Linked DNA regions of Flavivirga eckloniae. The protein of the gene in region 1 binds, or shares a complex with, the protein of each later gene. Links are inferred from orthologs where the notes say so. Each region holds a gene or a part of one and is shown on either strand. Other genes may lie near its edges. The genes, in order: scpA and meaB.

Evidence for each region.
Region 2: the proteins of scpA (region 1) and meaB are in contact, whole or in part, in a crystal structure (PDB 8DPB), measured with the Methylorubrum extorquens proteins. The link is inferred for Flavivirga eckloniae from one-to-one orthologs. Residues at the interface, in SOR27001.1 of Methylorubrum extorquens: Glu577, Glu578, Asn579, Asp580, Gly581, Arg582, Arg583, Arg585, His596, Ala604, Ser605, Ala608, Asp609, Gly611, Phe612, Asp613, Val614, Asp615, Ile616, Gly617, Pro618, Leu619, Glu625, Arg628, Gln629, Val631, Glu632, Asn633, Asp634, Glu661; in SOR26638.1 of Methylorubrum extorquens: Arg20, Ala21, Ala24, Arg25, Thr28, Ser32, Arg33, Arg34, His37, Thr98, Gly99, Gly100, Ser101, Ile102, Leu103, Lys106, Thr107, Ala110, Ala113, Ile114, Asp115, Arg116, Ala118, Phe119, Ile120, Arg121, Pro122, Pro124.

The regions. Positions count from the first base shown.
Region 1 is NZ_CP025791.1:1,507,849-1,523,972, forward strand. The notes cover bases 5,359-8,258. They hold scpA (methylmalonyl-CoA mutase), read left to right. Parts: upstream 5,359-5,683; coding sequence 5,684-7,834; downstream 7,835-8,258. Other genes in these bases: C1H87_RS06315 (hypothetical protein), read left to right, coding at 5,359-5,681. Also shown: C1H87_RS06285 (TonB-dependent receptor), read left to right, coding at 1-1,110; C1H87_RS06290 (PQQ-dependent sugar dehydrogenase), read left to right, coding at 1,133-2,257; C1H87_RS06295 (c-type cytochrome), read left to right, coding at 2,267-2,683; udk (uridine kinase), read left to right, coding at 2,755-3,360; C1H87_RS06305 (FtsB family cell division protein), read left to right, coding at 3,361-3,684; C1H87_RS06310 (methylmalonyl-CoA mutase subunit beta), read left to right, coding at 3,677-5,041; more of C1H87_RS06315, read left to right, coding at 5,043-5,358; C1H87_RS06330 (ParA family protein), read left to right, coding at 9,139-9,903; C1H87_RS06335 (ParB/RepB/Spo0J family partition protein), read left to right, coding at 9,910-10,821; C1H87_RS06340 (DUF5683 domain-containing protein), read left to right, coding at 10,811-11,428; dapB (4-hydroxy-tetrahydrodipicolinate reductase), read left to right, coding at 11,429-12,133; lepB (signal peptidase I), read left to right, coding at 12,200-13,786; C1H87_RS06355 (WbqC family protein), read left to right, coding at 13,881-14,504; C1H87_RS06360 (DUF6122 family protein), read left to right, coding at 14,504-14,812; C1H87_RS06365 (endonuclease/exonuclease/phosphatase family protein), read right to left, coding at 15,297-16,016. UniProt on the Escherichia coli protein: Catalyzes the interconversion of succinyl-CoA and methylmalonyl-CoA. Could be part of a pathway that converts succinate to propionate.
Region 2 is NZ_CP025791.1:717,713-733,709, forward strand. Bases 8,011-10,783 are described here. They hold meaB (methylmalonyl Co-A mutase-associated GTPase MeaB), read left to right. Parts: upstream 8,011-8,743; coding sequence 8,744-9,823; downstream 9,824-10,783. Other genes in these bases: C1H87_RS03040 (DUF2911 domain-containing protein), read left to right, coding at 8,011-8,379; C1H87_RS03050 (hypothetical protein), read right to left, coding at 9,959-10,783. Also shown: C1H87_RS03000 (exonuclease domain-containing protein), read left to right, coding at 1-370; C1H87_RS03005 (DUF3857 domain-containing protein), read left to right, coding at 370-2,328; C1H87_RS03010 (ion transporter), read left to right, coding at 2,353-3,201; tRNA (adenosine(37)-N6)-dimethylallyltransferase MiaA, read left to right, coding at 3,194-4,117; C1H87_RS03020 (GNAT family N-acetyltransferase), read left to right, coding at 4,104-4,790; C1H87_RS03025 (hypothetical protein), read right to left, coding at 4,816-6,516; C1H87_RS03030 (hypothetical protein), read right to left, coding at 6,528-7,103; C1H87_RS03035 (RNA polymerase sigma factor), read right to left, coding at 7,087-7,638; more of C1H87_RS03040, read left to right, coding at 7,825-8,010; more of C1H87_RS03050, read right to left, coding at 10,784-11,116; C1H87_RS03055 (tetratricopeptide repeat-containing sensor histidine kinase), read right to left, coding at 11,251-13,185; C1H87_RS03060 (LytR/AlgR family response regulator transcription factor), read right to left, coding at 13,187-13,918; C1H87_RS03065 (hypothetical protein), read right to left, coding at 14,171-15,376; C1H87_RS03070 (T9SS type A sorting domain-containing protein), read right to left, coding at 15,725-15,997. UniProt on the Escherichia coli protein: Binds and hydrolyzes GTP. Likely functions as a G-protein chaperone that assists AdoCbl cofactor delivery to the methylmalonyl-CoA mutase (MCM) ScpA and reactivation of the enzyme during catalysis.

The DNA.
Region 1 (16,124 bases):
AATTCTAAACTTTTAGGAAAACCTTTTAACTGGACACTTGGCGGTGAATTGTTTAGAGATACCTACAAATCTAAAACTTTTGAAAACTTATATCGAGATTTCCCCGATGGTACCGGAAGTGTAGAAGGTAATAGTTTATCTAATTTCAAAGAAAAAAGAAATTATTACAACGCATTTTTTGAAACCATTTACGAACTTTCAGAAAAAACGACCCTAACCATAGGTTTAAATCTAAATCAGACGTCATACCAGTTAAAAGACAGATTCCCTATCACAGAAAATAATCCAGATCAATCCGGGAGTTTTACATTTAAACATATACTATCCCCAAAATTCGGCATATCCTATTTAGTCACAAAAAACATTAATGTTTATTCAAGTATTAGCCATGGCTTCTCTCCTATTACATTAAATGAAGCATTATTACCCGACGGACAAATAAACACAAATCTTAAACCAGAAACCGGATGGAATTACGAAATTGGCACACGAGGCACGATAATAAACGATCGCTTACAATTTAATTTAGCACTTTACCGTTTAGCTATAAAAAATCTTTTGGTTTCCCGTAGAACAGCTCAAGATGAATTTATCGGAATAAATGCCGGAAGCACAGAACATAACGGATTAGAATTAGCGTTAAATTACCAATGGCTTCAAAAAGACATTTTAACAATAAACTCATTTGCTAATTACACCCTAAATCATTTTAAATTCAAAAAATTTATTGATGGTGAAAATGATTTTTCGGGTAACGATTTAACAGGTGTACCTTCAGATGTTTTTAATGCAGGAGTCGATGTTGAATCATCATTTGGAATTTACGGTAACATAAACTTTCAATACGTAAGCGATATGCCTATTACCGATAGTAACGACCTATATTCAGACAATTACAGCTTAACAAACTTAAAAATGGGATATAACACATTTCTTAATAAAAAGCTAAACTTAAATATTTTCTTCGGTATAAATAATATCTTTGATAAAGCTTATGCATCTCAAATTTTAATAAATGCATCTGGTTTTAATGGAAATGCGCCAAGGTATTATTACCCTGGAAACCCTGTAAACTACTATACAGGAATACATATAAATTATACGTTTTAAAGCATCTTTAAACAAAAAAGCCATGAAAAATATCTCATCATTCTTAGCAATAATCCTTATATCATGTATCTCATGTGCCCAGCAAACGGAATCTGAAATAAAAGCTGATCCACCTGCTAATATTGATTATACCAACGAAGTCGTTGTCCCAGATTTAAACATTCCCTGGGGTATGGCTTTTTTACCAGACGGTAGTATGCTTATTACCGAAAAAGCCGGAGAACTCATACACTTTAAAAACGGTGTAAAAACAACCATTGCAGGATTGCCAGACATATACGTACGGGGCCAAGGTGGCTTAATGGATGTTAAACTGCACCCCGACTATCAAAACAACGGCTGGATTTATATCTCATACGGATCATCGGAAGGTGAAGGAGATGGTGGCAACACAGCCATTTTAAGAACCAAATTAAACAACAATACTTTAGTAGAAACGCAATTGCTTTATAAAGCAGGGCCAAATACTAAACGAGGGCAACATTGGGGATCTCGAATTGAATTCGACAACGAAGGGTATATGTATTTTTCTGTAGGAGATCGCGGCAACAGAGATGTAAATCCACAAGATTTAACTAGAGATTGCGGTAAAATATATAGATTAAAAGACGATGGTAGTATTCCAGATGACAACCCTTTTATAAATACAGCTAATGCTAAAACGGCGATTTACAGCTACGGACATAGAAACCCGCAAGGCATGGCAAAAAACCCATTTACTGGAGACATTTGGGTTAACGAACATGGTCCACGAGGAGGAGATGAAATCAACATTATACAAAAAGGAAAAAACTTTGGTTGGCCTGTTATTTCATACGGTATTAATTACGATGGTACCTCCTTTACAGATCTTACCGAAAAAGAAGGCATGGAGCAACCCCTATTCTATTGGGTACCTTCAATAGCTCCAAGTGGTATGACGTTTGTTTCTTCAGACAACTATCCCAACTGGAAAGGAAATGTATTAGTAGGTTCTCTAAAATTTGAATACTTAGAAAGACTTGTACTAGAAAACAACAAAGTAGTGAAACGCGAAAAACTTTTCGAAAACATAGGCCGTGTTAGAAGTGTTATTCAAGCGCCAGATGGCTACATTTATGCAGGAATTGAGGGTCTAGGTATTATAAAAATTGTTCCGAAAAATTAAAACAAATACATGAAATTAATCACCACGAGTTTAATAGCTCTATTCTCTGTAATAATCGTTTCTACAAACCAAAACCACAAACCACAAATAGACCCTTTAAAAGAAAGTATACAAAGAGGTAAAGAGATCTATACAGACTTTTGCGTAACATGCCATTTGCCAGATGGTAAAGGCGTAGAAAAGGTGTATCCCCCATTAGCCAATTCAGACTATCTTAAAAAAAATCGAGAAGCCAGTATTAGAGGTATTAAATACGGCCAAAAAGGGGCTATTGTTGTTAACGGAGAAACTTACGATGGCTACATGGCTCCCTTAGGATTAAGCGACGACGAAGTTGCAGATGTTATGAACTATATTACAAATAGTTGGGGAAACAAAAACGATAAAATAGTTACAGAAAAAGAAGTCTCGAAAGTTAAAAAATAAGCTGATTTTTCATATAAAATAACTTAACATTTAACTAACTTTGTAAAAGACTAACTAGAATAATATCAAGAATGCTTATAATCGGAATTGCAGGCGGTACTGGTTGTGGAAAAACTACTGTTGTAGACCAGATATTAAATGAACTTCCCGAAGGAGAAGTGGGCGTGATTTCACAGGATTCCTATTACAAAGACACCTCACATTTATCTTATGATGAACGTGTGAAAATAAATTTTGATCACCCGCGCTCAATCGATTTCGATCTTTTAGCCAAACATTTAAAAGAGCTCAAAAACAACAAGCCCATACACCAACCTGTGTATTCTTTTGTTAAACATAATAGAACTGGAGATACCATTTTAACCCATCCCAGAAAAGTTATGATCGTTGAAGGTATTTTAATTTTAACAAACCCGGAATTACGGGATATGTTTGATATTAAAATATTTGTACATGCCGACACAGACGAACGTTTAATAAGACGTTTAAAGCGTGATATCTCAGAACGAGGTAGAGATTTAGATGAAGTTTTAGGACGTTACCAAACAACGCTAAAACCTATGCACGATCAATTTATTGAACCCATGAAAGAATATGCAGATATTATAATACCAAATAACAAATACAACACAGTAGCTGTAGATATTGTTAAAACCATAATAAACGATAAACTATAAATGGCATTATTTAAACATAAATTTTTTAAACCCTTTAAAAATTGGTTTACCCTAATTTTAGTCTCTTTTATAGTTTGGATGCTGTTTTTCGATGATAATTCATGGATATTACACCACGAATTAAACACAGATATTGAAGCCTTAGAAAACGAAAAAGAATATTATAAAAAAGAAATAGAAAAGGATAACAAAGCCATAAAAAAACTACGTACAGAAGATGGCTTAGAAAAATTTGCGCGTGAAGAATACTATATGAAACGCGATAATGAAGAAATCTATATTATTGAATACGAAGACAGTTTAAAAGCTAAGAAAAATGAGTAATAAGTTGTTTAATGAATTCGATTCTGTTTCAGCCAAACAATGGAAACAAAAAATACAGTTCGATTTAAAAGGAGCCGATTATAACGATACCCTTGTTTGGAAAACCAATGAAGATATATCTGTAAAACCATTTTACCATGCAGATGATCTTAAAGAACATGCTAAAGTTTCAAATACAGAAACCACCACATGGAAAATATGCCAATCTATTTTTGTAGCCGATGTTAAAAGATCTAACGAAAAAGCCATAGACGCTATAAAAAAAGGAGCAGAAAGCATTAAATTTATTATTCCTTCGGAAGACATTTCAATTAACGATTTATTACAAAACATTAATCCAGAATCAACACCGCTTTATTTTGAATTACAATTCCTTTCCAAAGCATACGTAAAACAATTAACAGCCAGCTCCAATACTGGAATCTATATCCATACAGATATTATTGGAAATTTGGCAAAAAGCGGAAACTGGCACCATAATTTAAACGACGATTTTTCTAAGTTTGAAGCCATAACAACCCATACAAAACAAGCTGCGATTAATGCCTCCCTGTACCAAAATGCAGGGGCAAATATCGTTCAACAACTGGCATACGCATTGGCACACGCTAACGAATACTTAAATCATTTCGAAAACAACAAAGACATTCTACCCATATTAGAAGTAACCTTTAATGTATCGGTTGGAACAAACTACTTTTTCGAAATTGCAAAACTACGTGCCTTACGAATGCTTTGGGATACATTAGCAAAAGCATATCAAGCAAATCCAAATTGCTATATTCTGGCAACCCCAACAAAACGAAACAAAACATTATACGATTATAACACCAATACACTCCGCACCACTACCGAATGCATGAGTGCTATTCTCGGAGGCGCTAACAGCATCAATAATTTACCTTACGATGCCATCTACCATAAAGACAATGCTTTTGGAGAACGTATAGCCAGAAACCAATTATTAGTTTTAAAACACGAAAGTTATTTCGATGTTGTAAACAACCCCTCAGATGGTGCTTATTATATAGAATCACTAACAAATCAATTAACTGAAAAGGCTTTAGATTTGTTTAAAAACATTGAAAAAAACGGTGGCTTTTTAAAACAGTTGAAAGATGGCACCATTCAACGAAAAATAAAAGAAAGCGCTACAAAAGAAGATCAACAATTTGATGCAGGAGAAAACATTTTATTGGGTACTAACAAACATCCAAATGCAGAAGACAAAATGAAACACGAGTTAGAACTCTATCCTTTTGTAAAAACAAACCAAAGAAAAACATTGATCGAACCCATAATTGAAAAACGATTAGCAGAAAAAATAGAACAAGAACGACTAAAAACTGAATCTTAAAATGACCAAAAATTTTAACTTTATTACGCTTTTTTTATTAGTACTTACTTTATTAAACTGTAAAAACGAAAACAAATTTTCGGAATACAAATATGCCGATTATAATATCGTATTAACATGCGACGATTTTAATTCTAAGCTGTATCATGAAGCATTATATTCTTTTGAAAACGATATTTTAAAATTCTACAGCAAAACAAACAAAAATATATCTCAAACCCAAGCCTACAGCCAATTTGTAAGAACGACTGTTTATGGAAGAACAAAATTCGAAGATATTGTCTCCGCACATACCCTTAAAGTATTCGAAGCATTAAAAAGCGAAAATATCTTATGGAATGTCAATAACGTTAAAAGTCATTTAAATTATAACAGCCCTATAGTAAGTTGTATAGCAAGTAAAATACAAGATGCTGCTTTAAAAACAACTTTCAACTCACTTGTATCAACCAATAGTATGAGTCCGAAACTGTTTGGAGCCCCTCTAATGAGCAAATACAGATCAGCTATAAAAGATAAATATCTGGCAACTTACATTGCGTTAGATTTGTTTTATGCAAAACTTTTTGATGTCGATTTTTCTAAAGTTAACCTAAACAAACCTGAGTCGAAAGTAGATTTTAATAAGAAACCCCAATAGTTTTGAGAAAGGATCTTCAACATATCGAAATAAATAGCGAGCAAAAAAAATCGAACTCCGAAACATTAGATTTTTTTTCAACCGCCGAAGGCATCAAAGTTAAATCATCTTACACAAAAGATGATATTAAAGATTTGGAACACCTCGGATTTGTTGCAGGAATAGCACCAAACCTAAGGGGACCATACAGCACAATGTATGTTAGAAGACCCTGGACTATTAGGCAATACGCTGGCTTTAGTACAGCAGAAGAGAGCAATGCTTTTTACAGGCGTAATCTAGCAGCTGGACAAAAAGGACTTTCTGTTGCATTCGACCTGCCAACCCACAGAGGTTACGATAGTGACCATGAACGTGTAGTTGGCGATGTAGGAAAAGCTGGTGTTGCTATTGATTCGGTTGAAGACATGAAAATTCTCTTCGACCAAATCCCGCTAGACAAAATGTCGGTTTCTATGACCATGAATGGTGCTGTATTACCCATTATGGCATTTTATATTGTTGCTGCCGAAGAACAAGGTGTAAAACCAGAACAACTAGCCGGTACTATTCAAAACGATATTTTAAAGGAGTTTATGGTACGTAATACGTACATATATCCACCTACACCTTCAATGAAAATTATTTCGGATATTTTTGATTACACCAGTAAAAACATGCCTAAATTCAACAGCATTAGCATATCAGGATACCATATGCAAGAAGCTGGTGCCACTTGCGATATAGAATTAGCTTATACTCTGGCAGACGGTCTTGAATATATAAGAAAAGGACTTGCTGCCGGCATGGATATCGATACCTTTGCGCCTCGCCTATCTTTCTTTTGGGCTATAGGTATGAATCACTTTATGGAGATTGCCAAAATGCGCGCAGCACGTATGCTTTGGGCTAAACTGGTGAAACAATTTAATCCGAAAAACCCTAAATCCTTGGCATTACGTACCCATTGCCAAACCAGCGGTTGGAGTTTAACAGAACAAGACCCATTTAACAATATAGCCAGAACAACTATAGAAGCAGCAGCCGCAGCTTTTGGAGGCACACAAAGTTTGCATACCAATGCGTTAGACGAAGCCATCGCTTTACCAACCGATTTTTCTGCACGTATAGCCAGAAATACACAAATATATCTACAAGAAGAAACAAAAATTACCAAAACTGTCGATCCTTGGGCCGGAAGCTATTATGTAGAAAAATTAACCCATGATATTGCCCAGAAAGCATGGGCTTTAATTGAAGAAGTTGAAGACTTAGGAGGAATGACAAAAGCTATCGAAGCCGGTATTCCCAAAATACGAATTGAAGAAGCAGCCGCTAAAAAACAAGCTCGTATTGATTCCGGACAGGATATTATTGTTGGGGTTAATAAATACAGACTCGAAGAAGAAGATATTATTTCTACGCTCGAAGTCGACAACCAAACTGTAAGAAACCAGCAAATAGAGCGGTTAGATCAAATAAGAGCCAATAGAGACCCTGAAAAAGTCAACAAAGCACTTTCAAAGTTAACCGAAGCAGCAAAATTTTCCTTAAATTCGGAAGATGCCGAATTTCAAGCAGGCAAAAACTTGTTAGCTTTAGCGGTAGAAGCTGCCCGAGAGCGAGCTACCCTTGGAGAGATTAGTGATGCCTTAGAAGCTGTATTTGGACGATATAAAGCGCAAATAAAATCATTTTCTGGAGTGTATAGTAAAGAAATTAAAAACGACGAATCCTTTAAAAAAGCACAGCAATTAGCCGATATCTTTGCAGAACAGGACGGTAGAAGACCCCGTATTATGATAGCTAAAATGGGACAAGACGGTCACGACCGTGGTGCTAAAGTAGTAGCCACAGGCTATGCAGATGTTGGTTTCGATGTAGATATTGGCCCATTATTTCAAACACCTCAGGAAGCCGCCAAACAAGCCGTTGAAAACGACGTGCATGTTTTAGGAGTTTCTTCATTGGCTGCCGGACATAAAACCCTTGTTCCGCAAGTTATTAACGCATTAAAAGCTTATGGTCGCGACGACATTATGGTAATCGTAGGTGGTGTTATACCAAAACAAGATTACCAATACCTATTCGATGCTGGTGCCATAGCCGTATTTGGTCCAGGTACCAAAATTAGCGATGCTGCGATTAAGATTTTACAGATTCTTATCGATTAAAAGTGTTTTTTTGTGTCAAAAAACTCTCATTTGGCATAAAATATCAGTAAATTCTGTTAATTATCCCCAAAAATAATTTACTTTTACTATTCCCTAACTATCACTACTTATGAACAAAATCATAGCAATCGCTAATCAAAAAGGCGGAGTTGGCAAAACCACTACGTCTATTAATCTGGCCGATGCTCTGGGTATACTTGACAAAAAAGTGCTGTTAATAGACTTAGACCCTCAAGCAAATGCTACGTCGGGGGTTGGTCTTGTTCCTTCCGATATTAAATACAGTAGTTTAAGTTTTTTTACGAATACATTTAAAGTTGAAAATAATATTGTAAGACCAGATTCGGCACATTTCGATTTTATCCCCTCAAACATACGTTTGGCATCCATAGAAATAAATAGATCTAAAAACGTGGATTTATTTATGCTAAAAACCGCACTAAGTAAAGTCATAAAAGATTATCACTATATCATTATTGACTGCTCCCCTTCATTCGGGCTACTAACACTAAACGCATTAACGGCATGTCATTCCGTAATCATACCTGTACAATGCGAATTTTATGCCCTAGAAGGTTTAAGCAAACTATTAATAACCATTAAAAGTATCAAGAAGTCATCTAACCCAGACATCGATATCGAAGGCTTATTAATTACGATGTACGATTCAAGAACAAGTATATCCAATCAACTAAGAAAAGAACTCATTAAACATTTCGAATCTATGGTTTTCAATACCGTTATACAACGAAATGTAAAACTAAGAGAAGCGCCTAGTTACGGACTAAGTATTATAAAATATAATCCCGAGAGTGTTGGTACTGAAAACTATTTAAATCTGGGGTCAGAATTAATCAGTAGAAGTCAGAAAACGGAAACAGATTCAGAACCCGAAAAAGATTTATCAAAAATACTAACACATGATACAGAAGATGTTGACTTTATCATTAAAGGGCATACAAATGCCAATAGCGAAAAAAAGGATGAAGATTATGGCCATCTACTTGGTTTAAAAAGAGATGAGATAAATAACGTATTAGGTTTTTCGTATAATGACGTCCATTCAAATGTATGGATGTATAGAACTAGTTCGTCATTCAGTATCATAAAAAAGAACTATTTATATTTGTATTTTGAAAACGAAAAAGTTGCAAATTACAAGCTCACAACCTTTAAAATGAATACTACGCAATAGTTGTTATTAAAAATAATTTAAAATCGTTTTTTATCTCAAAAATCACTACCTTTCGCTCATATTTTCTTTAATATAAGCTTATAAAAATATCACAAAACCAAATCATTTCATGGGTAAAATTATAGCAATTGCTAATCAAAAAGGAGGTGTTGGTAAAACAACAACATCAATAAACTTAGCAGCCGCACTTGGCGTTCTGGAAAAAAAAATATTACTTATTGACGCCGATCCTCAAGCGAACGCAACTTCAGGAATCGGAATTGACATAGAATCTATAGAAATAGGAACCTACCAGCTTTTAGAACACTCAAATATAGCTAAGGATACTATTATGAAAACCGAATCGCCCAACTTGGATTTAATCCCTGCTCATATAGATTTAGTTGCCATTGAAATAGAACTTGTCGATAAAGAGTCGCGTGAGTATATGTTAAAAAAGGCTTTAAAGGATATTAAAGACGATTACGATTATATTTTAATCGATTGTGCCCCATCTTTAGGCTTACTAACATTAAATGCTTTAACAGCTGCAGATGCGGTTGTAATACCAATACAATGTGAGTACTTTGCACTAGAAGGTTTAGGAAAACTATTGAACACTATAAAAAGTGTCCAAAAAATTCATAATCCGGGATTAGACATCGAAGGGTTACTACTTACCATGTACGATGCCCGATTAAGATTATCTAATCAAGTTGTTGAAGAAGTTCAAAAACACTTTAACAACATGGTATTTAAAACCATTATTCAACGTAATGTACGCTTGAGCGAAGCACCAAGTTATGGCGAAAGTATAATTAATTATGATGCCTCTAGTAAAGGTGCAAACAATTACTTAAGTTTGGCCAAAGAAATTATCAATAAAAACACCTAGATTAATATGGCTAAGGCAACAAAAAAACAAGCTTTAGGAAGAGGATTATCCGCACTATTACAAGACCCTGACAACGATATACAGTCGGTACAGGATAAAAATGCCGATAAAGTTATTGGGAATATTGTTGAATTAGAAATTGATTCCATAGAGGTTAACCCCTTTCAACCACGTACAAATTTTAGCGAAGAATCGTTACGTGAATTAGCATCATCTATTAAAGAATTAGGTATTATTCAACCTATAACTGTTAGGAAGTTAGAATTTAACACCTATCAATTAGTTTCTGGAGAACGTCGATATAGAGCGTCGAAATTAATCGGTTTAAAAACTATTCCTGCATATATAAGAATTGCTAACGATCAGGAATCACTAGAAATGGCCTTGGTTGAAAATATTCAACGTCAAGATCTAGACCCTATTGAAATTGCCTTATCATACCAACGTTTAATTGACGAAATACAATTAACACAAGAACAAATGAGTGAGCGTGTTGGAAAAAAACGCTCTACAATTGCTAATTACTTACGTTTACTAAAACTAGACCCGATCATCCAAACCGGGATGCGAGATGGTTTTATTTCTATGGGACATGGACGTGCCATTATTAATATAGAAGACACTACCATTCAGCTAGATATTTACAAAAAAATACTGGCAAATAAGCTATCTGTTAGAGAAACAGAAAGTTTGGTTCGAAACTATAATGATACCCAAGAAGTAGAAGTATCACCCAAAAAAGAAACTGTTGACGAAACTCCTAAATTCATAAAAAAAGGAATTACTACATTTTCTGAATACTTTGGGCATAAAATTGACGTTAAAGTTTCTAAAAATGGGAAAGGAAAAATTACCATTCCATTCCATTCAGAAGAAGACTTTAATCGTATTAAAAAATTAGTTGAGGGTGCCAAATAAATCTCTAATAGTTAGTGCCATTGCCTTTTTATTTTGTTTTTCAACCATAGCTCAAGAAAAAGAAAAAAAAAGAAAACAGCTTCCAAAAGAAGTTGTTATAGATTCCATCATAGAAGTTAAAGATCCTATTAACCCTTTATCTCCAGCCAAAGCAGCATTTTATTCTGCTGTGCTACCTGGACTCGGACAGGCTTACAATAAAAAATATTGGAAAATCCCACTAGTTTATGGCGCTATTGGAACTGGAATTTATTTTTATGTAACAAATGACAGAGAGTATAACAGATATAGGGATGCTTACAAAAGGAGATTAGCTGGTTTTGAAGACGATGAGTTTTTTTTCTCTGCTGATGGTACTACTCGATTAACATCACCTAGAGTAACTACAGAAAGCTTAGAACGAGGACAAAAATTTTATAGAAAAAATAAAGAAGTTGCACTTTTGGTAACCATTGGGCTTTATGCTTTAAATATAATTGATGCCAATGTCGATGCCCATTTGTTGCAATATAATGTAGACGATAAACTATCGCTGGCACCGCATTATAAGTTTAACGAATTTGATGCCACCAGCAATCTTGGATTAACTTTAAATTTTAAATTTTAAATGAATATAGCATTACTAGGGTACGGAAAAATGGGGAAAACCATTGAGCAGATTGCTATTAAAAGAGGACATAATATTGTATTAACTATAGACAAGGGTGATAATGATTACGATATCACAAAAGCTGATGTAGCTATAGATTTTAGTATTCCAACTGTAGCTTTTAACAATATTTCTAACTGCATAAATAATCAGGTTCCAGTTGTTTCTGGTACTACAGGTTGGTTGGATAAATATGATGAGGCTGTAGCTTTATGTAAAGACAAAAAGGGAGCTTTTATTTATACCTCTAATTTTAGTTTAGGAGTTAACATCTTTTTCGAGCTTAATAAAACACTTGCCAAAATGATGAGTACGCTTAAACAATACAATGTTAGTATGGAAGAAATTCATCATACACAAAAACTTGATGCGCCAAGTGGTACTGCAATTTCTTTAGCAAACGATATTATTTCTAAACATGCCGGTTACGACAACTGGAAGTTAGATGAAAGTGGCGAAACTACAATCCCTATTGTTGCAAAACGTATTGAAGATGTTCCCGGTACGCACACAGTAAATTACGAAAGCGAAGTAGATACTATTAATATAGAGCATATAGCCCATACAAGACAAGGCTTTGCTTTAGGTGCAGTGATTGCTGCCGAATGGATAGCTGGAAAAACAGGTGTATTTACAATGAACGATGTGTTAAATATTGGTTAAAGCTTAATGGTTTTGTAACCATATTTATGAGTTTAGCTACTAACAAAAAATTAAAATTTTAAGATTATGACGCTTTCGCAATGGTTTATATTCATATTGATTATTCAAATAATTCATGGCTTAGGTACGTGGAAACTTTATACAAAAGCCGGCAGACAAGCATGGGAAGCTTTTGTACCTGTTTATAACGGCATAGTTTTAATGAAAATCATAAACCGATCTTGGTGGTGGGTTATCCTATTATTTTTACCAATAGTAAACCTAATTATGTTTCCTGTTGTTTGGGTAGAAACCGCTAGAAGCTTTGGCAAAAATTCGCATTTAGACACTTTTTTAGCTGTAGTTACGCTAGGGTTTTACAATTACTATCTAAATTATGCAACAGATGTTAGCTATGTTGAGAACAGAAGCCTACAACCAAAAACATCTGGAGGCGATTGGGTAAGCTCTATTTTATTCGCTATAGTTGCAGCCACAATAGTGCACACGTATTTTATACAACCCTTTACCATACCTTCATCGTCATTAGAAAAATCGTTACTAGTTGGCGATTTCCTTTTTGTAAGTAAATTTCATTATGGAGCTAGAATACCTATGACGACTGTTGGAGCACCTATGGTACACGATACTATTCCTAAATTAGGAACAAAGTCATATCTGTTTAATGATAATTTTGAAGAAAGGAAAACCTCTTGGGTAAACAAACTGCAACTACCTTATTTAAGGTTACCTGGTTTTGAAAAAATAGACCGAAATGAAATTGTCGTTTTTAACCAACCTGCGGATACATTACTGGATATGAATGATTTTCATCCAGACAGAAACTATTATAAGCCTATTGATAAAAAAACCAACCTGGTAAAGCGATGCGTTGGAGTTGCAGGTGATTCGCTCGAAGTTCGAAATGGCTATGTGTACATAAACGGAAAACAAAATGTACTACCAGATAGAGCCCATTTACAATTTAGTTATCACGTACAACCAAAAACAAATCAATTTAGCCCGAAATATCTTAAAGATCGTTATGATATAACAGATGGTTTTGGGATTATGCCAAACACGAATAATACTTATTATTTTTCGGCCATTTCAGATGAAGCCTTAGCAAAGTTTAAGAATCATCCAAATGTTGCCGGTATTACACCAAACAAAAGAGAAAAAGGCGTAAGAGATCCTAACATTTTTCCACATGATCCTAATTACAAATGGAATGTTGATTTTTTCGGACCTCTATATATACCAGAAGAGGGAAAAACGATTGATATAAACTTAGAAGTATTACCATTATACAAGCGTGTTATTACAGAGTATGAGGGCAATGATTTACGAGTAGAAGGAAATCAAATTTTTATTAACGGAGAAGTTGCAAGTACTTATACCTTTAAGCAAAATTATTATTGGATGATGGGAGATAACCGCCATAACTCTATCGATGCACGTGCTTGGGGCTTTGTGCCTTTCGATCATGTTGTTGGTAAACCTGTATTCATCTGGATGAGTTGGGATGGTTTAAAGAATCCACGTTTGGAACGTTTCTTTACTACAGTAAGTGGTAGCGGTAAGGCAACTTCTTATTTCATTCCATTTCTTGTTTTACTATTCGGATGGATTGGATTTAACAAATGGAGAAAGCACAAGAAAGCTAAGGCCTAAATTCCTGCGGCTTGTGCTGAACTTGTTTCAGTAAGGCAGGAATCTGTCTGTTACAATAAATTTATGAGATCCCTGCCTTCGCAGGGATTGTAATATGAACATAATCATACATCCAACATACTTCCCTAACATAGCGCATTTTGTCTCCATGGTAAATGCTAAGGAAATCGTGTTTGAAACTGACGATAATTTTTTAAAACAGACATACAGAAACCGTACTTACATATATGGTGCTAATGGTAAACTTGCCTTAAACATACCAGTTATCCATTCTCAAAAAAACCGTCAGAAGTATCGCGACGTAAAGATTTTTAATGAAGAAAAATGGCAAAGCCTCCATTGGAAATCATTACTTTCCGCATACAGAACATCACCTTTTTTTGAATATTACGAGGATGAACTTCTACCATTGTTTAATACAAAAGCGGATTATATTCTAGACTTCAACTTTAAATGTCTCGAGGCCATATATAACTGCTTACAATTGGAATTGAATACTACAAAATCTGAAGTGTATGAAAAAACAGTAGAAGACAAAACCGACTTCAGACACTTGGTAAATGCAAAAAAAGAATCACCTCAGCGTTTTGACAACTATACACAAGTATTTGGTAGCAAACACGGTTTTATACCTAATCTTAGTATTTTAGACTTACTTTTTAATGAAGGCCCTAATGCATTAAACTATTTAGAATCTCAAACCATAACAGCGCAATAATGTTACAAACTTTTGCCCATTATGGCTGTCATGTTTTCATACCTCTATTGGTTGCTCTAATTTGGTATAAATCCCGTTGGAAAATGGCTTTTTTAATCATGTTTTCTGGCATGTGGATAGACATAGACCATTTACTAGCCGCCCCGGTTTTCGATCCTAATAGGTGTAGCATTAATTTTCACCCGCTTCACTCCTATTATGCCATAGCCATATACCTTATTCTACTATTTCCTAAAAAGACACGTTTATTGGGGTTGGGTTTGGTGATACATATTATTGCAGATATTGTGGATTGCTCGTTTATGTAGATTAATAGAAAAGTACCGAATCCCTACCCCCTCCTTTCCCTCAAAGACGCTGAGGCGCAAAGGTTAATAACAACTCTCACTATGAAATGAACTACTAATTATTACTGAATACTGTTTATTCTCGCAAAGACGCGAAGACGCAAAGGTTAACTATGATCTCTATCTATTATTACACAAACTCATTATAGCGACTGAACACTAAATACTAGCAAAACGCGAAGACGCAAAGGTTAACTCTAATCTCTATCTATTATTACACGAACTCATTATAGCTACTGATCACTGAATACTGCTTATTCTCACAAAGGCACAAAGACGCAAAGGTTAACCCTAATCTCTATCTATTATTACACGAACTCATTATAGCAACTGATCACTGAATACTGCTTATTCTCGCAAAGGCGCCAAGACACAAAGGTTAACTCTAATCTCTATCTATAATTACACAAACTCATTATAGCTACTGATCACTGAATACTGAACACTAATCATCAAGACTCAAAGTAGCCATAATAGGATAATGATCAGAATAACGGTCGTTAAAAGTTTTAAAACCGTTTACAGCGAAGGCTTCATCGGAAAAAATAAAATCGATTCGTACAGGAAAAAATTTAAAATCGTAGGTACGTCCAAATCCACTCCCCGCTTCTCTAAAAGTGTCATTTAAATCACCTTTAATTTTTCTATATACATAAGAGAAAGCTGTATTGTTGAAATCGCCACAAACAATCATTTTATACGAGCATTTTTCTTTATGCTTTAAAAATAATTCTGTTTGAAACTGCTGCATTGTAAATGTTGCCCCGATACGGTTAAAAAGACGTTCGGAATCCTCATTCTTAAGAGTTTCTACATCCGCATTAATATGCAAGGATTCTAAATGGATATTATAAACCCTAATGGTATCGGCACCTTTTACAACATCGGCAAAAACAGCATTGTTTCCAGTTTTAGGAAACTCAATGGACCCTGAGTTTACAATAGGAAATTGCGAAAAAATCGCCTGTCCGTATTTTGTTTTTTTACCAGAAAGCTTTTCATATTTATACTTAAAAAAAGAAAGGTCGATATTTTCATGAGGGTGATACTCCTGAATGCTCAGAATTTCCGGTTTCTCTTCCTTAATAAAGTCAACAATTTTGCTCTCTACTTGCTTTTCAGGAATCCAATTATAGAGATTAAACAATCTTACATTGTAATTCATAACCCTAATATTGTTTGGGTTCTCAATCACTTTAGAAGATGAAAACTTATACAAAGATCCGAAAGAAATATATCCTATAAGAAGCACAAGACAAGATAGAAATAATTG
Region 2 (15,997 bases), 790 kb from region 1 along the record:
AGGCATCTATAAAACCAAAAGCAGCTGTTTTAATTACGACGTAAAAACATGCGAAGGCGCCTGTATTCAAGAAGAACCTGCAGAATCTTATAACAAAAGGGTTGAATTGTTCCTATCGAAGAACAGTTATGCCAACAAAAACATGGTTATTATAGACAGAGGGAGAGACATTGACGAACGCAGTGCTATACTAATTGAAAATGGTGTATTTAAAGGCTTAGGTTTCGTTAATCTTAACTATCAAATAACCAATATAGAAGTTCTTGAGTCTATTATAACCCCTATGAATAATAATAGGGATACACAACACATCATTCAAAGTTATTTACGCAAAAACAAAAAAGTAAAACAAATCATATTTGACAAATAATGAAGCAAATTATCTACCTTTATTTATTTCTCTCTAGCCTAGCACTTTTTTCACAATCAAATTTCAATTCCCAACATTACAAGGTTACTTTAGGTGATCTGGAAACAAACACTTTCGAAAAAGATTCCACAGCCAATGCCCTAACCATATACGAACTTGGAAATAGTTATGTAGATAGATATGACTATGATTTAAGAACCGAAATAAAGCAAAAAATAAAAATATTAAACAAAGAAGGTTTTGATAAAGCTAATGTTTCTATTCACCTCTATAACAAAGATGACAGAAAAGAAAAAGTAGATAACATCGTGGCAACCACCTACAATCTGGTAAATGGAAAAGTAACCAAAACAAAACTACTTGAAAAAGATATTTTTAGAGAGAAGTATGACGAAAACCACACTCTGGTAAAATTCACTTTACCCAATATAAAACCAGGATCTGTAATAACTTATAGCTACAAACGTATCTCTCCTTTTATGTTTAAATACGAAGGATGGCGTTTTCAAAGCGACATCCCAACGTTGTACAGCGAATACAGGACAAGTATACCGGGAAACTGGTTTTATAACATAAAGTTAGTAGGGGGCAAAAAATTGACCACGAATACATCGAAAGTAGAAAAACACTGTCTGGAAAGTTCCAGAGGCGGCTATTCCGATTGTGGAGTTAGTGTATATGCCATGAAAGACATACCTGCTTTTATAGAAGAAGACTTTATGACTACTAGAGATAATTATTTAGCAAGGGTAGAATATGAATTGCAAACATTTAAAAGCTTCGATGGCATAATACATAATTATGCAAAAACATGGAAAACTGTCGATAGAGAATTTAAGACAGATAAAGATATAGGGAAACAGTTAAGAAAATCAATAAATTTAGAAGACTTTTTGCAGCCTGAAGTTATTAACGAAAGTGATATGCTTAAAAAGGCAAACAGTATTTACAGCTACGTTCAAGAAAATTATATATGGAACGGAGATTATAAAATATTTCAGGATGTCTCTATTAAAAATCTAATTAAAAGTAAATCGGGCAACGTATCGTCCATAAACATTTTACTCCATAATTTATTAAAAGAGTCTGGAATAAATGTAAAACCTGTTTTATTATCAACCAGAAATAATGGGTTTGCCACAAAAGTTTTTCCAGTTATTTCAGACTTTAATTATATAATCGTTCAGGCAACCATAAACGATAAAATCTACTATTTAGATGCTACAGATAAATACCTGAATTTTGGTGATATTCCCTTTAGATGTTTAAACGGCTATGGCAGGCTTATGGATTTTAAAAAAGGCAGCGAATGGATAGACATAAAACCAAGCCGACCTTCGAATGTGCTTTATAAGGTAGAATTGAATTTTGATGAAAACGAAACACTCTCTGGTGATGTCGCCTCAAGACGAACAGGATACCATGCTTTAAACTATAAAAAATCATATTACCAAAACAAAGATGCCCATTTGCTAAAGCTTGAAAATGAGTTTCCTTATATTGATATTTCAGATTTTAAGGTAACAGACAAAGATATAACCAGCGAGGAATTTAATGAATCTTATCACATAGAATATAATTACGAAGACACTGGAGACCATATCTATTTAAACCCTTTCTTTGTTGTCTTTTTTAATGAAAACCCTTTTAAACTTCAAGAAAGAACCTACCCTATCGATTTTGGTTATAAAGACACTTATTTCTATTCGCTTAAGCTCAATTTAAATGACAACTACAGCATTGTTGAAATGCCTAAAGAAAGAAGTATAGCCTTACCCAATAACGCCGGCCGTGTGCTCTTCTCAACTAAGTTTGCAGGCAACAGTTTAGTTATGATGATGAAAATAAACTTTAACCAAGCCATTTACGAACCAGAATATTATCAGGCCTTAAAGGAGTTTATGAGCAAAATTGTAACTATTCAAACGAATTCAATACTACTTATTAAGAAAAAGTAATCTATCTTTCTTACATTTGAATACATGGATAAACCAAAAAAAAGACATTGGAAAATTAGACTTCATGATGTTATTTATGAAGCAGATACCCGTGTAGGCAAGCTTTTTGACATTATTTTACTTATTACAATTATAGCTAGTATTATACTCGTAATGCTAGAAAGTGTTAAATCTTTCGATGCTAAATACCATAACTTCCTCAACATATCAGAATGGGTCATTACCATACTATTTACTATTGAATATATTGCCAGAATTATTACGGTAAAAAAGCCGTATAAGTATATTACCAGCTTTTATGGTATTGTGGATTTATTGGCGACCATCCCAAAATATATATCGATAATCTTTGGAGGCGTACATGCCTTAGCAGCGTTAAGGGCATTACGATTGTTACGTATATTCAGGATTTTAAAATTAGCACGCTATTTAGGAGCATCCAACACCATAGCTAAAGCTCTAAGAGCTAGCCGTGTAAAAATATCCGTCTTTCTTTTTGCTGTAATAATCATTTCCATTATTTTGGGAACTATCATGTATTTAGTTGAAGGCGATGAAGCTGGCTTTAAAAGTATTCCAACCAGTGTGTATTGGTGTATTGTAACGCTTACTACAGTTGGATATGGCGATATTTCGCCCGTAACTCCACTCGGACAGTTTATAGCTTCAATAGTTATGATATTGGGTTATGGTATCATAGCCGTACCCACTGGAATTGTATCTGCAGAGTATGTTTCGCAAAGTAAAGCTAGTAAAGAACAAGATAAAGATATACCGTTAAATTCTAAATCTTGTGTAAATTGTATAGCAGAAAAGCATAAAGATGATGCCGAGTTTTGCTATAAATGTGGGCATAATTTACATGATGAATAAAACACTTATTTCCATAGTTGGTCCTACAGCCATAGGAAAAACAGCATTAAGTATAAAATTGGCAAATTATTTTAATACTGAAATTATTTCTGCCGACTCCCGACAGTTCTTTAAAGAGATGCATATTGGAACCGCAGCTCCTACTCACGACGAACTAGCAGCTGCCAAACACCATTTCATCCATCATAAATCCATTAAGGATGGCTATAATGTTGGCGCCTTTGAAAAAGATGCCATCAGTACTTTAAATATACTTTTTAAAACCTATGATACTGTAATTATGGTTGGTGGTTCCGGATTGTATGTTGATGCTGTTACTAAAGGTCTGGATGATTTTCCAGAGATTGAAAGCAGTATTCGAGAAACGCTTAATAACGACTTAAAAACAAAAGGGCTACTACAGTTACAAGAACAATTAAAACAGCTGGATCCTACGGCTTATAACACTATTGCTATAGACAACCCACATCGTGTTATTCGCGCTTTAGAAATTTGCATCGGTACAAGCAAACCATATACCTCTTTTTTAAGAAAAGGAAACATAAAGCGGACTTTTAAAACGGTTACTGTTGGGCTTACTGCGGAAAGAACAACCATATACAACCGAATTAATAAACGGGTAGATATCATGATGCAAGAAGGTTTATTAGATGAAGTTAAAAACTTAGAGTCTTTTAAAAATCTTAACGCCTTAAACACGGTAGGTTACAAGGAATTATTTAATTATTTAAATGATGAATGGACACTTGATTTTGCTGTTTCTGAAATAAAAAAGAACACGCGGCGTTTCGCAAAACGACAGTTAACCTGGTTTAAAAAGAACGAGGAAACCATGTGGTTTGATTTTACAACACCAGTAGAAGAAATTATTAGCGATATAAACAAAAGTATTAGTTTTAATAATGATAATTCCTGAAGACGCTTTAAATAATCCCGTTTGGTTCTCATTAACCGATTGCCATTTTAATCAGGCTATCGATTACGGTGACGTGAAATTTTTTCATCCCGATTACGGACCATTTGGAGCTTTTATAAATAATGCAGATACTAGCGCTGCTATAGAAGAATACGCGAAATTAATCGATGAATTTTTTATAGTTGGCGACAAGCCCAAAATGCCTCCGCATTTTGACGCTCCTATTGAGTATATAGGTTTACAAATGATTATATATAATCCTATAAACTATCCTATTATGGAGGCTATTGTAGAACTAACAGAGTCTCATTACAACGACTTAATTGGTTTAGTAAAACTGGTATATCCCGAATATTTTAAGTCGAAAACCAATAAACTAGGTCGGTATTACGGTATATATAAAAATGAAAAGCTAGTTGCGGTAACTGGAGAGCGTATGCAAACCAATAATTTTACTGAAATTAGTGCGGTAATAACACATCCCGAACACACAGGTAAAGGGTATGCAAAACAACTTATTACACATACTGCCGACGAAATATTTAAAAAAGGGAAAACTCCGTTTTTACATGTAGATCAAACCAACCTTGGTCCAATACAGTTATATAAAAAACTAGGATTTATTACAAGAAGAAAATTTAGTTTCTGGAAAATACATCGTAAAAAACAATGAAGATTATGGTAATACAATACTTGTATTAATGCATAGTCACTTTACTATATTTGGCATTTATAACAATGCTCTTTCCACTAGCTAAACTGCCTGCAGAGAAATTAGAAGTATTATTACTAATTTGTTTTTTGGGGTAACTTACGTGCGAACGGTTTCCTTTATACTGAAAATTATAATCTACCTTAGGCAGTTTAATAACAGCATTACTATTTTGAATTATAATATTTAGATTAGAAAACGTATCTCCTATATCTAAAATTTTCAAATCGCCAATATTACCATCTATAATGGCACTTCCCGACAAATGCTGTATTGTAGTATTGGATGAATTAGAGTTTAAAACCAGATGTTTTACATGATCCAATGCAACATGATCCGTATAACGAAGGTTTAATTCCCCTAAATTCCAATACACTACACTAACTGGCGAATACGAAGCATTAATGGAAGTTCCACTTCCATTAATGCTATGTGCTGTAAACTTTGTATGCGATAGCTCTGCTTTTAAATCATCAACATTAGCAGCAAATTCAATTTCACCATGTCTAACATTAACCTTTAGCTTCGCTTTTTTGGGCATTTTAATTTTAATAGTCTTTTTAACCTTGGATTTAGATTCTTTATTAACCAATCTTTCCACTAAAACTCTCCTATTGTTCGCTAATGCCTCTCGTTTTTCAGCATGTCTTTTTCTTTCTTCAATATGCTTTTTTCTTTCTTCAATATGTTTTTTTCTTGCTTCAATATGATTTTTTCTTTCTTCAATATGCTTTTTTCTTTCTTTAATATGTTTTTTTCTTGCTTCAATATGATTTTTCCTTGCTTCAATATGTCTTTGGCGTTCCTCTATACGTCTCTGGAGTGCCTTTTCGCGCCCTTGTTGCCTTCTTTCTATTTGTTCTGATTTAGCTTCAATACGTTCGGCTTGTCTTTCCATTCTTTCTGCAAAACGTTCAGCCCATTCTTCCATTTGTTCCCCATACGTTTCTTCCCATTTCCCATCATATTTCTTGGCCCATGCCTCTATTTGCTTACTATACTTCTCACCCCATTCTTTTCCAAATTCTAGTCCCCATGCTTCCATTTTTTTCGCATAGTCTTTACCATATTGCGATTCGAATTTTTGAGTGTATTCTTCTAAATACTTTTCGCCATCTTTCTTATAAGCATTATAATCGAAGTGAATACTATTAACATCTTCCGGTAATTCAGGAAGCGGAGGCAATTCGGGAAGAGGTGGCAATTCTGGAAGCTCCGGCAATTCTGGAAGTTCCGGAAGTTCTGGCACTTCAACATTTATATCAAAGTTTAAATGTTCAAGTTCAGGAATATCTGCCAACTCAAACTTTAATTCTTCCAATAGCGCATGTACAGCCTCATCATCACCATGCCCAACACTATAAACCCAAGTATTAGTCCCTGACCCCTTTGCTTTTATCTCCACTTGTTTATTCGATGCATCAACATCAACATTCCAAAGCTCTAAAGCATTTTCCAAGGCTTCTTTACTTAAACCATCACCTTCAATATATGCCTCAATTTCGATAACATCTTTATTCCATGTATCAATCACCACATTACAATGACTCGTGTTTAAATCGATTGTAACGTCCTTATCTACCTTAATAGATTGGGATACTTTAGTCAACTTTTGCTGTGCCACCAAACCTCCTGTAATAAGAAAGCTTAAAGCAAAAAGTTTGATCTTTATAATTAACTTGTTCATTTTTTGATTTTTTAGATTGACGACTCTACTTCTTCAGTAATATTATCAGAAGTATTTAATTCTTTTAATTGTGCTCTTAAGCGATACAAAAGATTTAAACGAAACTTTAAATTGTCAATTAATGCATTTACTGTTAACTCGCTAGGTCCAGACTCGGTTAATTCTTCCGATAGGCGTTTATACTCCTTATCAAGTTCATCCAATTGCTGTAAATACCCATCAAAAAGATCTTTGGTTTCCGAAGTGTATTCTATTTTAGATAATTCTAAATTAATACTTGCCAAATAATAATCTTCAACTTTTTTAAGTCCTGGCGAAACATCTCCAAGGGTTTTTGTTTCATCAATATTGGCCTTTACCACCTCTATAGGTTTATCTGGCTCGGGTTGAAAATATTTAAAAGCACCAAAACTCAAACCTATAAGCAATACAACACTTGCAGCCATATACATCCAATTAAACTTGGGTTTGCTCGCTACCGGCATGGCCTCATCTAACTTTTCAAGAAATCGTTGTTGATGGTTTTTAGGCATTTTTTCATGCGTCACTTTATCATTTTTAAATAACTCTCTAATATCTTGTGCCATCTTTTGTAAGTGTTAACAGTTCTTGTAGTTTACTTTTACCTCTGGATAATTGTGTGCGTGATGCGACTTCTGAAATATTCAAAATCTCCGAAATTTCCTGATGATCGTATCCTTCAATTAAATAAAGCATCACAACATATTGATACTTATCCGGTAATTCATTAATTGCTTTTTTTACATCGTTTAATGTAATTGCATCATCTACCAACCATTCGTCGTTTTGTGTAGTATCGACCACTTTTAGGTGCACCTCATCTAACTCAACAAGTTGTTGTTTTTTAGATTTTAATAGGTCTATACTTTTATTAACAACAATACGTTTTAACCAAGCCCCAAAAGTAACTTCGGCCTTAAATTGATGTAATTTGGCAAAAGCCTTAATAAAAGCTTCTTGCACAACATCTTCGGCTTCAGCAGTATCCTTTAAAAATCGTTTGGCAACAATATACATCCCATCGCAGTACTGGTTGTATAACTGCAATTGTGCCTTGCGATTGTTTTGTTTACATTGTTCAATAATGTCAACTTGAAACATGCTAATTTTACTTTTGGTTTTAAGTTAGTTCGTTTAAAAGACGATAAAAAAAATGCAGTGTTGCAAAAAAATATTTTTTTTTATTATTTGGGTTTATTTAAAATCTTAAAAATGGTTAAAAAAAACCTCCTTTTTTAATAATCATTACTTTTTAAAGTATATTTATATCCGAAAAAAACCTCTCGTATGAACACTTTCTTAAAACGTATATTGTTTTTTCTATCTATAGTAGCACTAGGTCTATTTTTATATTCGTTTTTTGTTGAAAATATTTTTGCACAACGTTTAAGTCCTAAAGATATAGTAGAATTTAAACTTAATGATTTAAAATTAGAGGTATTTTATAACAGACCTTCCAAAAAAAACAGAGCGATTTTTGGAGCTTTAGTGCCTTTTGATCAGGTATGGCGTACAGGTGCAAACGAAGCTACTACGTTTAAAACCAATCAACCTCTTGAAATACAAGGTAAGTTGTTACCTATGGGTAAATATACGCTTTGGACGGTTCCTAAGGATACAACATGGACAGTCATGTTTAACTCTAAACAATATACATGGGGTGTTGATTCTGACATGAAACCTATGTGGAATCCTGATTTTGATGTTTTAAATATTGAAATCCCAGTTCAGAAATTAACTTCTACGGTTGAGCAATTTACTATTGCTTTCGATAATTCTACCGACAATTTGTTTTTAACCATGGCATGGGATGATGTAAAAGTTGCTGTGCCGCTTAAGTAAGTTTTCTTTTTTTAGTTTTCAGTAAACAGTGTTCAGTGGCAGTACTCAGTAACTGTGAACAGTATTTCTTTGCGTCTTTGCGCCTCTGCGAGGAAAATAACAAACTAAATAAAAATAGAGTGCAAAGCATTTAACATTGAATAAACAGTATTTATTTTTAAGTAAACTTATTTATTTCTGAGTAAACAATATTCAATTAACAATATTCATCACTAGCAAACAGTAAACCTTCGCGACTTTGCGCCTCATCAAAATATTTCACAAATAAACAATAAATAAATAGTACTCAGTGTTTGTAATTGAAGGTAGTAATCCCGTAACTTTATCAAATAAAATAGTAATTTAGACAAACATTTGTTTACTCGTGGCCAAGGAGAAAAAATCTGCACTTAAAGAAAAAAAAGGAAGTTCGGTTTCGGAAATTACCAATCTATCCAGTATAGAGTCTATTAAAGAGAAGCGCAGATCTAAAATTAATACAGATACTTTAGTTTCATCTATTTTAAATAAAGACATTACAGCCTTAAGTAGAGCCATTACTTTGGTTGAAAGCAAAAACCCAGCGCATTTAGAAAAAGCGAACACTATAATAAAAGCATGTTTACCCCATGCAAACAAATCTATTCGTATTGGTATTACAGGGGTTCCCGGAGTTGGAAAAAGTACCTTTATTGAAACCTTTGGCAAGCACCTTACTGCTAAGGGTAAACGTATTGCTGTTCTAGCTATAGACCCTAGCAGCTCGCTTACAAAAGGGAGTATTTTAGGTGATAAAACCAGAATGGAAGATTTAGTAAAAGATGATAATGCTTTTATACGTCCGTCTGCTTCTGGAGATTCTTTAGGTGGCGTAGCCAGAAAAACTAGGGAAACCATAATTTTATGTGAAGCCGCAGGGTTTGATGTTATTATTATTGAAACTGTTGGGGTTGGTCAAAGTGAGACCACAGTGCATAGCATGGTGGATTTCTTTTTGCTATTGAAACTAGCTGGTGCTGGAGACGAATTACAAGGTATTAAACGAGGCATTATAGAAATGGCCGATGCTATTGCCATTAATAAAGCAGATGGCGATAATTTAAAACATGCCAAACTCGCTAAAATAGAATTTAACAGAGCGCTTCACCTCTACCCAGAAAAAACTTCTAACTGGCAACCTAAAGTAATGGTTTGTAGTGCGCTTAAAAATGAAGGTATTCATGCTATCTGGGAATTGATTTTAGAGTATGTAACCATGACTTCTAAAAACAATTATTTTAATGAGAAGCGCCATGAGCAGAACAAATTTTGGCTTATCCAAACCATAGAGGAGCAATTAAAATCTGACTTTTTTAATCGTTCGGACATCAAAAAAGAACTGGAAAATCAATTGTATCTTATTGAAACCAATCAAACAACACCGTTTGCTGCTGCCGATTATTTATTGGGACTAAAAACTAAATAATCTGTCTTTTATAAAAAAACGAGGCTGAATTCTCTAAGTTAAAAACCCTAGGAATTCAGCCTCGCTTAAGCGATTAACCAAAGCTATTGGCCCTCTAGCACCAATAACATATGTACGAACAAATGGTTAATCTTATTATTTAACAATCTTTGTTGTTACGGCTACTTTTGATGGTTCAAATAAATCATCACTATCATTATCGTTATACATTCTGGTGTAAAAAACAGCAGTTGTTTTATAGGTTTCTTCCGGAAAATATTGAAATACGCGCACATTTATACTGGCACTTTCTCCAGGTAATAATCCGCCACTTGGAAGCTCTCTGTCCACAGTAATTACATTTGTTGGAGGGGTTGTAACCGGGCTTATATCTTCATAAGTTGTCGCTTTTTGAAAATTGATTATTTGATTCCCTACATTGATCCATTTTGTTACACCTGTAAAATATCCAGGGCTTCCTTCTGTTGCGTCTGGCGTTGTAACTGATGGCATTTCTATCTTAACTGGATTAACAACATCTACTATAACTTTGATTAATTGTACCTTTTCATTGTCTTTATCTTTAATTGCCAGAAAAAATGGCTTGGGGTATTTAAAATCGAAACTAGGGTTGCCATCAGGATATTTCTCATTCATATCTCCCGACGATAGCGAGGAGTCTTGGCTATAATACAAATTAGACCCTTCGTAAGTAATGGTTGGAACTAATTTGGTGAAATCGGTTCCTACTGGAACTATAAGATATACTTTTTCGTAACTTGGGTTAACGTCTGCTCTTCTGGAAATTGTAATATCGTTAGGTATGACACCCTTATTTTTACTTTCTTCAAATGTAAAGCTTGTTAGTTTTAAAGTCTCCAGAACAGGTGGCTGCTCCTTAATAACGCTAACATTGTAATGTAATAAGGCTTCTTTATCTCCCCCTACTTCACTAATTGTAAATACGTGTGTTTTATTGCCTTCAAAAGACAACGCAATATTATTAGGTGACATACTAAACTTACTCAGGTTTAGCTCTTCTGAAGTGATAGATATGTGCACTTCATCTAAAGAAGTTGTACTTGGTACAGTTATTTTAATATTCCCATAAGCTACTTCCTCATTATCTACAATTTCAGGGTGTTCCAGTTCCATCCCTGTCCGTTTTATAAATGTTAATCGAAAATCTTTAAGTTTAGCCTCTTCTATATTGAGAGATGTGTTAATGTTTTCGTCGCTAGAATCGCAACTCATTATAAAAAGCGTAGAAAACAATATAGCTCCTATACTAAGCAATTTAATAGTTCTTCTCATTTATTTTTAAATTGAACATGAAATACAAACCTATTAAACGATGGTTCTATTAAGAAATTAATATGGTGAACCGTATGATTCAATATGGTGAATGTATTCAAATTACGGGTGAGTAAAATTTGCTTTAGTTATTTTTATGCCATATTGAACTTAATGGTGTAACATGCGCCCGGATTGGAAATAATATCCACGGTACCTTTAATTTGTTTTGTGAGCCCCTGTATGAGCTGCATCCCTAAAGACTGGCTATTCTCTACTTTAAAGTCTTCCGGAAAACCAACACCAGTATCTTGTATAGTAAGCACACATTCATTTTCATTTTTTGAAGCTTTAATACTAATATATCCGCTGGAGTTGTCCTGGAAAGCATATTTAATACTATTAGCAATTATTTCATTAACAATTAAACCGCAAGGCACTAATCGATCCATGCTAAGATCGATATCGTCTATTGTTGTCGTTATTTTTATGTTCTGTTTCGGTAGATCGTAACTCGTATTAAAATAGGTTAATAAATTATCAAGATAGGATTCTAAATTTATTAACGATAAATCACTGGATTTATACAACTTTTCATGTATAATGGACATGGCTTGTATTTTATCTTGAATCTCCTGCAATATTTCAACTGAGCTTTTATGACTCCCAAACTTATGTTGAAGTCTTAATAAACTTGATACAATCTGTAAATTGTTTTTAACCCTATGATGTACTTCTTTTAATAGTATTTCGCGATCTTTTAAAGTTTGAGATATCACTTTATTTTTTTCTGCCAGAGTCTTATTGTTCGTTTGTTTATTTTTATAAGCATAAAATAGTGTTACTAGAATTATTATCAATGCCACAACCCCTATTATTAATATGGTTTGTGCTCTACGCTGGTTTTGATTCTCTAACGACTTAATTCTGTTTTCATTAGTTAGCAACAAAATTTCCTTTTCTTTACTTTCTAAATCGAATTTTGCCTGAACTTCTTTTAGTTGTTTATCCTTTTCTTTGGTAAACAATGCATTTTCTGCTTCGTTATATTTTAATAGATACTCGTAACTTTTCTTGTAATCTTTTTTTCGATGTGTATATTTATGTAGCGCCTCATAAACTTTGGATAATTGAGGTGAGGCATTTGTTTTTAAAGCTTGAGTAAGTGCTTGATTATAATTCGATTCTACAGATTGGGTATCTCCAAGCTTTTCATAGATTTCTGCTAGTGTGAGGTATGTTCCTATATTGTTTTCTGTATATCCCGTTTTTAAGCGTATTTGCAATGCTTCATTAGAGTACTTTAATGCATCTTTATACTTTTTCTCTTCTAAACTTATTCGAGACAGGTTACTTAAACCAGATATGAGGATTCTATGGTAGTTAGATTTTTCTGCTATTTCAACAGATTTATTTATAAAGCTTTTTGCTTTTTCAAAGTCCTTTTGCCTCATATACAATTCGGCAACAGCTCCCAGAATATGTGATCTAAACTGATAATTTTCGTTTTTTTCTGAAAGTTTTAATGCTTTGTTATAATACAACAGGCCGTTCTCATTATCTCCTAATCTACAAGAGTATAAAGAGCCTATGTTACCCGTTAGCATGGTAATTAACTTTCCCTCTTTATGCTTTTCGTAAATTTTAAGTGCTTTTAGGTCATAATCCAGTGCCTTATCGAAATTCCCCATTTTTACATGAGTTACCCCAATATTTTGATAACATTTACCAATACCTAACTCATAATCCAGTTCTTCGGATACTTCCAATGCTTTTTCATAATAAAATAGTGCCTTTAGGTGTTCAGATACATCATTATGTAAAAACCCTAGTTTTAAATAAAATGTGCCTCTTTCCTTACTATTTTCTTCCTTAGCAATTTCTAAGCCTTGCTTGGCATAGTCTATAGCTTTTTCTACATTAGTGTTACTATACTTTTTTACTAATTGTAGATATATTTCAATTTTATCTTTCTTTGGGGCATCGATTAATTTCTGCTCTAAACTATCAACCTGACCAACCACCGAAACATAAAAAAACAAAAAAAAGAGATAAACAAATCTCTTTAAAAGGGGCATTACTTTTTTCATATTATAAAATATCTAATCGTTCTAATAATTGACTTTTATAGGCTTTACTTATTGGAATTTTATGTTCTTCAATAAAAACAAATCTATTTTCTATTTTATCGATTTTATTTAAAGCCACCATATAGGACCTATGAATTCTTAAGAATTTATCTTGCGGCACTTTTTCATATAGTTCTTTTAAAAACATATTTGCCAGAATCTTTTTTTCCTTAGTAACAATTTGGGTATAATTATCCATCGCTTCAGCCCATAAAATGTCATCTACTTTTACTCTTATAAGTAATGATTTGTCCTTAACAAATATGGTTTCGGATAATTTATTACTGGTTTTCGTTTCTTTAGGCGCCTTATTTTCCTGATGCTTTTGTAACGCTATTTGAATTGTAAAAGACAGTTCCTTTATATTAAATGGTTTTAGTAAAAACCCAAAAGGTCTAGATTGTAGGGCTTCTTTAAACGTATTATCATCGCCATAGGCCGTTAAAAAAACAATTGGGGTTTTATATTTATCGTAGATATCTGTAGCTGTTACGATGCCATTTTTTTCTCCGGAGATATTAATATCCATAACAACTGCATCTGGTGTAGTTTCTTCTACATATCCTATTGCTTCATTATAATTACTGGCTATACCTACAACAACATATCCTAATTTTTCTAAACTAATTTTAATGTCTAACGCAATAGAAAATTCATCTTCAACAATAAGTACTTTTTTATTACCAACTACCATAAATACATTTTAGATTTGAGGAAACTATTCAAATAGTAAACCTCAAAACTATAAAAAAATGCTAATATTGTCTTGAGTAAGAAAAACCTGATTGTAAAAAAGTAAATTAATATTTAAACTTAAGGATAAATACTAATTTACTTTTTCACTATAGCATATATTTATAAAAAGAGGTTAATCTTTAAATAAAGTTAACCCCCAAATTAACAATTTTTAGATTTATCTAGTCTTATATTTTTAAAAACATAACTATCAATTGCTTATAATCGTTGCTTTAACATTCAATGTTACTGGCGTAAATATATCTTCTATCGGGTTTAAATCATCTTCTATATCATTAATAACTGCCCGATTCACGTCGTATTTTGGAGTAAATACAATACCTGTATCGTAATCTCCTGTGTTAACATTTGCATCATCGGCCGTAACAGTAACTATTACATCTCCTTCTTCTCCAGGCATAATTAAAACATCCAAACTTGTTGGAGTTGTTATTTTTCGCAACGTGGCACTAAATATATTTCCTTTTTTATCGGTTGTATTATCTACAAATTCTGAAGCATCCAGGCGATCCCATACGGGATGGTTTCCATTATTTACCCATTTATACTTAATGTTTTTAACAGTTCCTTTTGCTATATCCGGTGTTGTTACCGAACTTTCCTTAAATGAGATCGGGCTCTCTACATCTACGATAACACGATAAAGTTTACTCAACCCAGAACTTTTAAGCAATAGGGTTAATTCATTATTATCAGTAAAATTTAATTTATTATAATCACTCTTAAAATTAATTTTAAGGTCTGTTGTTGGATATGTTTTATAAGCATCACCTCCTTGCTTGTATTCTAACGATTCGCCTTCAAAATTTATAGTTGGAATAAGCGCTGTTAAATCTGTCCCCACAGGAACAAAAACATAAATAGCATTCGAGTTGTTAACTTTATATTCAACTATTTTAGTTGCTTCTATATCTGAAGACAATAAGTTATTTTTACTTTTTTCAAATTTAAAGCCTGTAATATTAAACTCTACTTTCTCTTTTATTACAGAGACTGCATAGTGAATACTTTTACTAGCATCTTCTTTAGATGTAATAGTGTAATTAACGGAGTTGCCATTTTCAAAAGATTGTACTGATTCAACTGCCGGGGATATTTCAAATTTAGATTTATCAAAATTAACAGAAGCCAAACTTAAATTAAGATTAGCTACAGTTGCAGGAACGGTAATAACAATTTTACCTGGTGTTTTTTCTTTCTCATCAACAATTTCTGGCTGAGTTAAATCTATATCTGTATACGCAACTTCAGACAATTTAAAATCATCTAAGAATGCAGTCTTTAAATCTACTTTTGTTGCTTCGGCATCTGTTTCTGGATTTTCACTATCATCAGAACTACAACCTATAAGTAAGGTAATTAGCAATAAGGCACTTATTTTAAATACGTTGTTCATTTTTTTTGGGATATATATAAGAGAGCAAAAGTATACCTTTTAAAATTCAAACAAAAAAAATATGGTGAATACTCTGTTTTTCATGGTGAATGATCCTAAAAAAAGGGTGAATGGATTTTAAAGCGTTGTAAAATACTATGTTTTAATATTTTATATGCTTTGTATGAATTTCGTTAATATTTTTAAAACGATAAATTATAAAAAGAAATCTCGATATTAAAGTAAATAACCTGAGTTCGATTCAACAACATATCTACATGTTAGGTTGAGCCTTTCAACTGCGTGCTCAAGATAACAAGCAACAATATTAAATGAGCTTATTTTAAATCGAACTCAGGCTAAATAAGATTATTTTTTAATAAACCTAAGTATGGTTACTTGATCTCCTTTTCTTATTTTAACAAAGTATAAACCTGGTACCAACTCTCTTACTTCAAAATCCAAACAAGCCTTAGAATTTTTACTTACTATTGGTGTAATTGGAATGACAATTCCATTGGCATCTAAAATAGTTATCTGCCCATCCTTATCAGCTACTTGACAATCTGGCATGCTCAAATGAAGAATCTTGTCTGCAGGATTAGGAAACACTATAGGCATTTCATCTTCTTCCGATCCAGT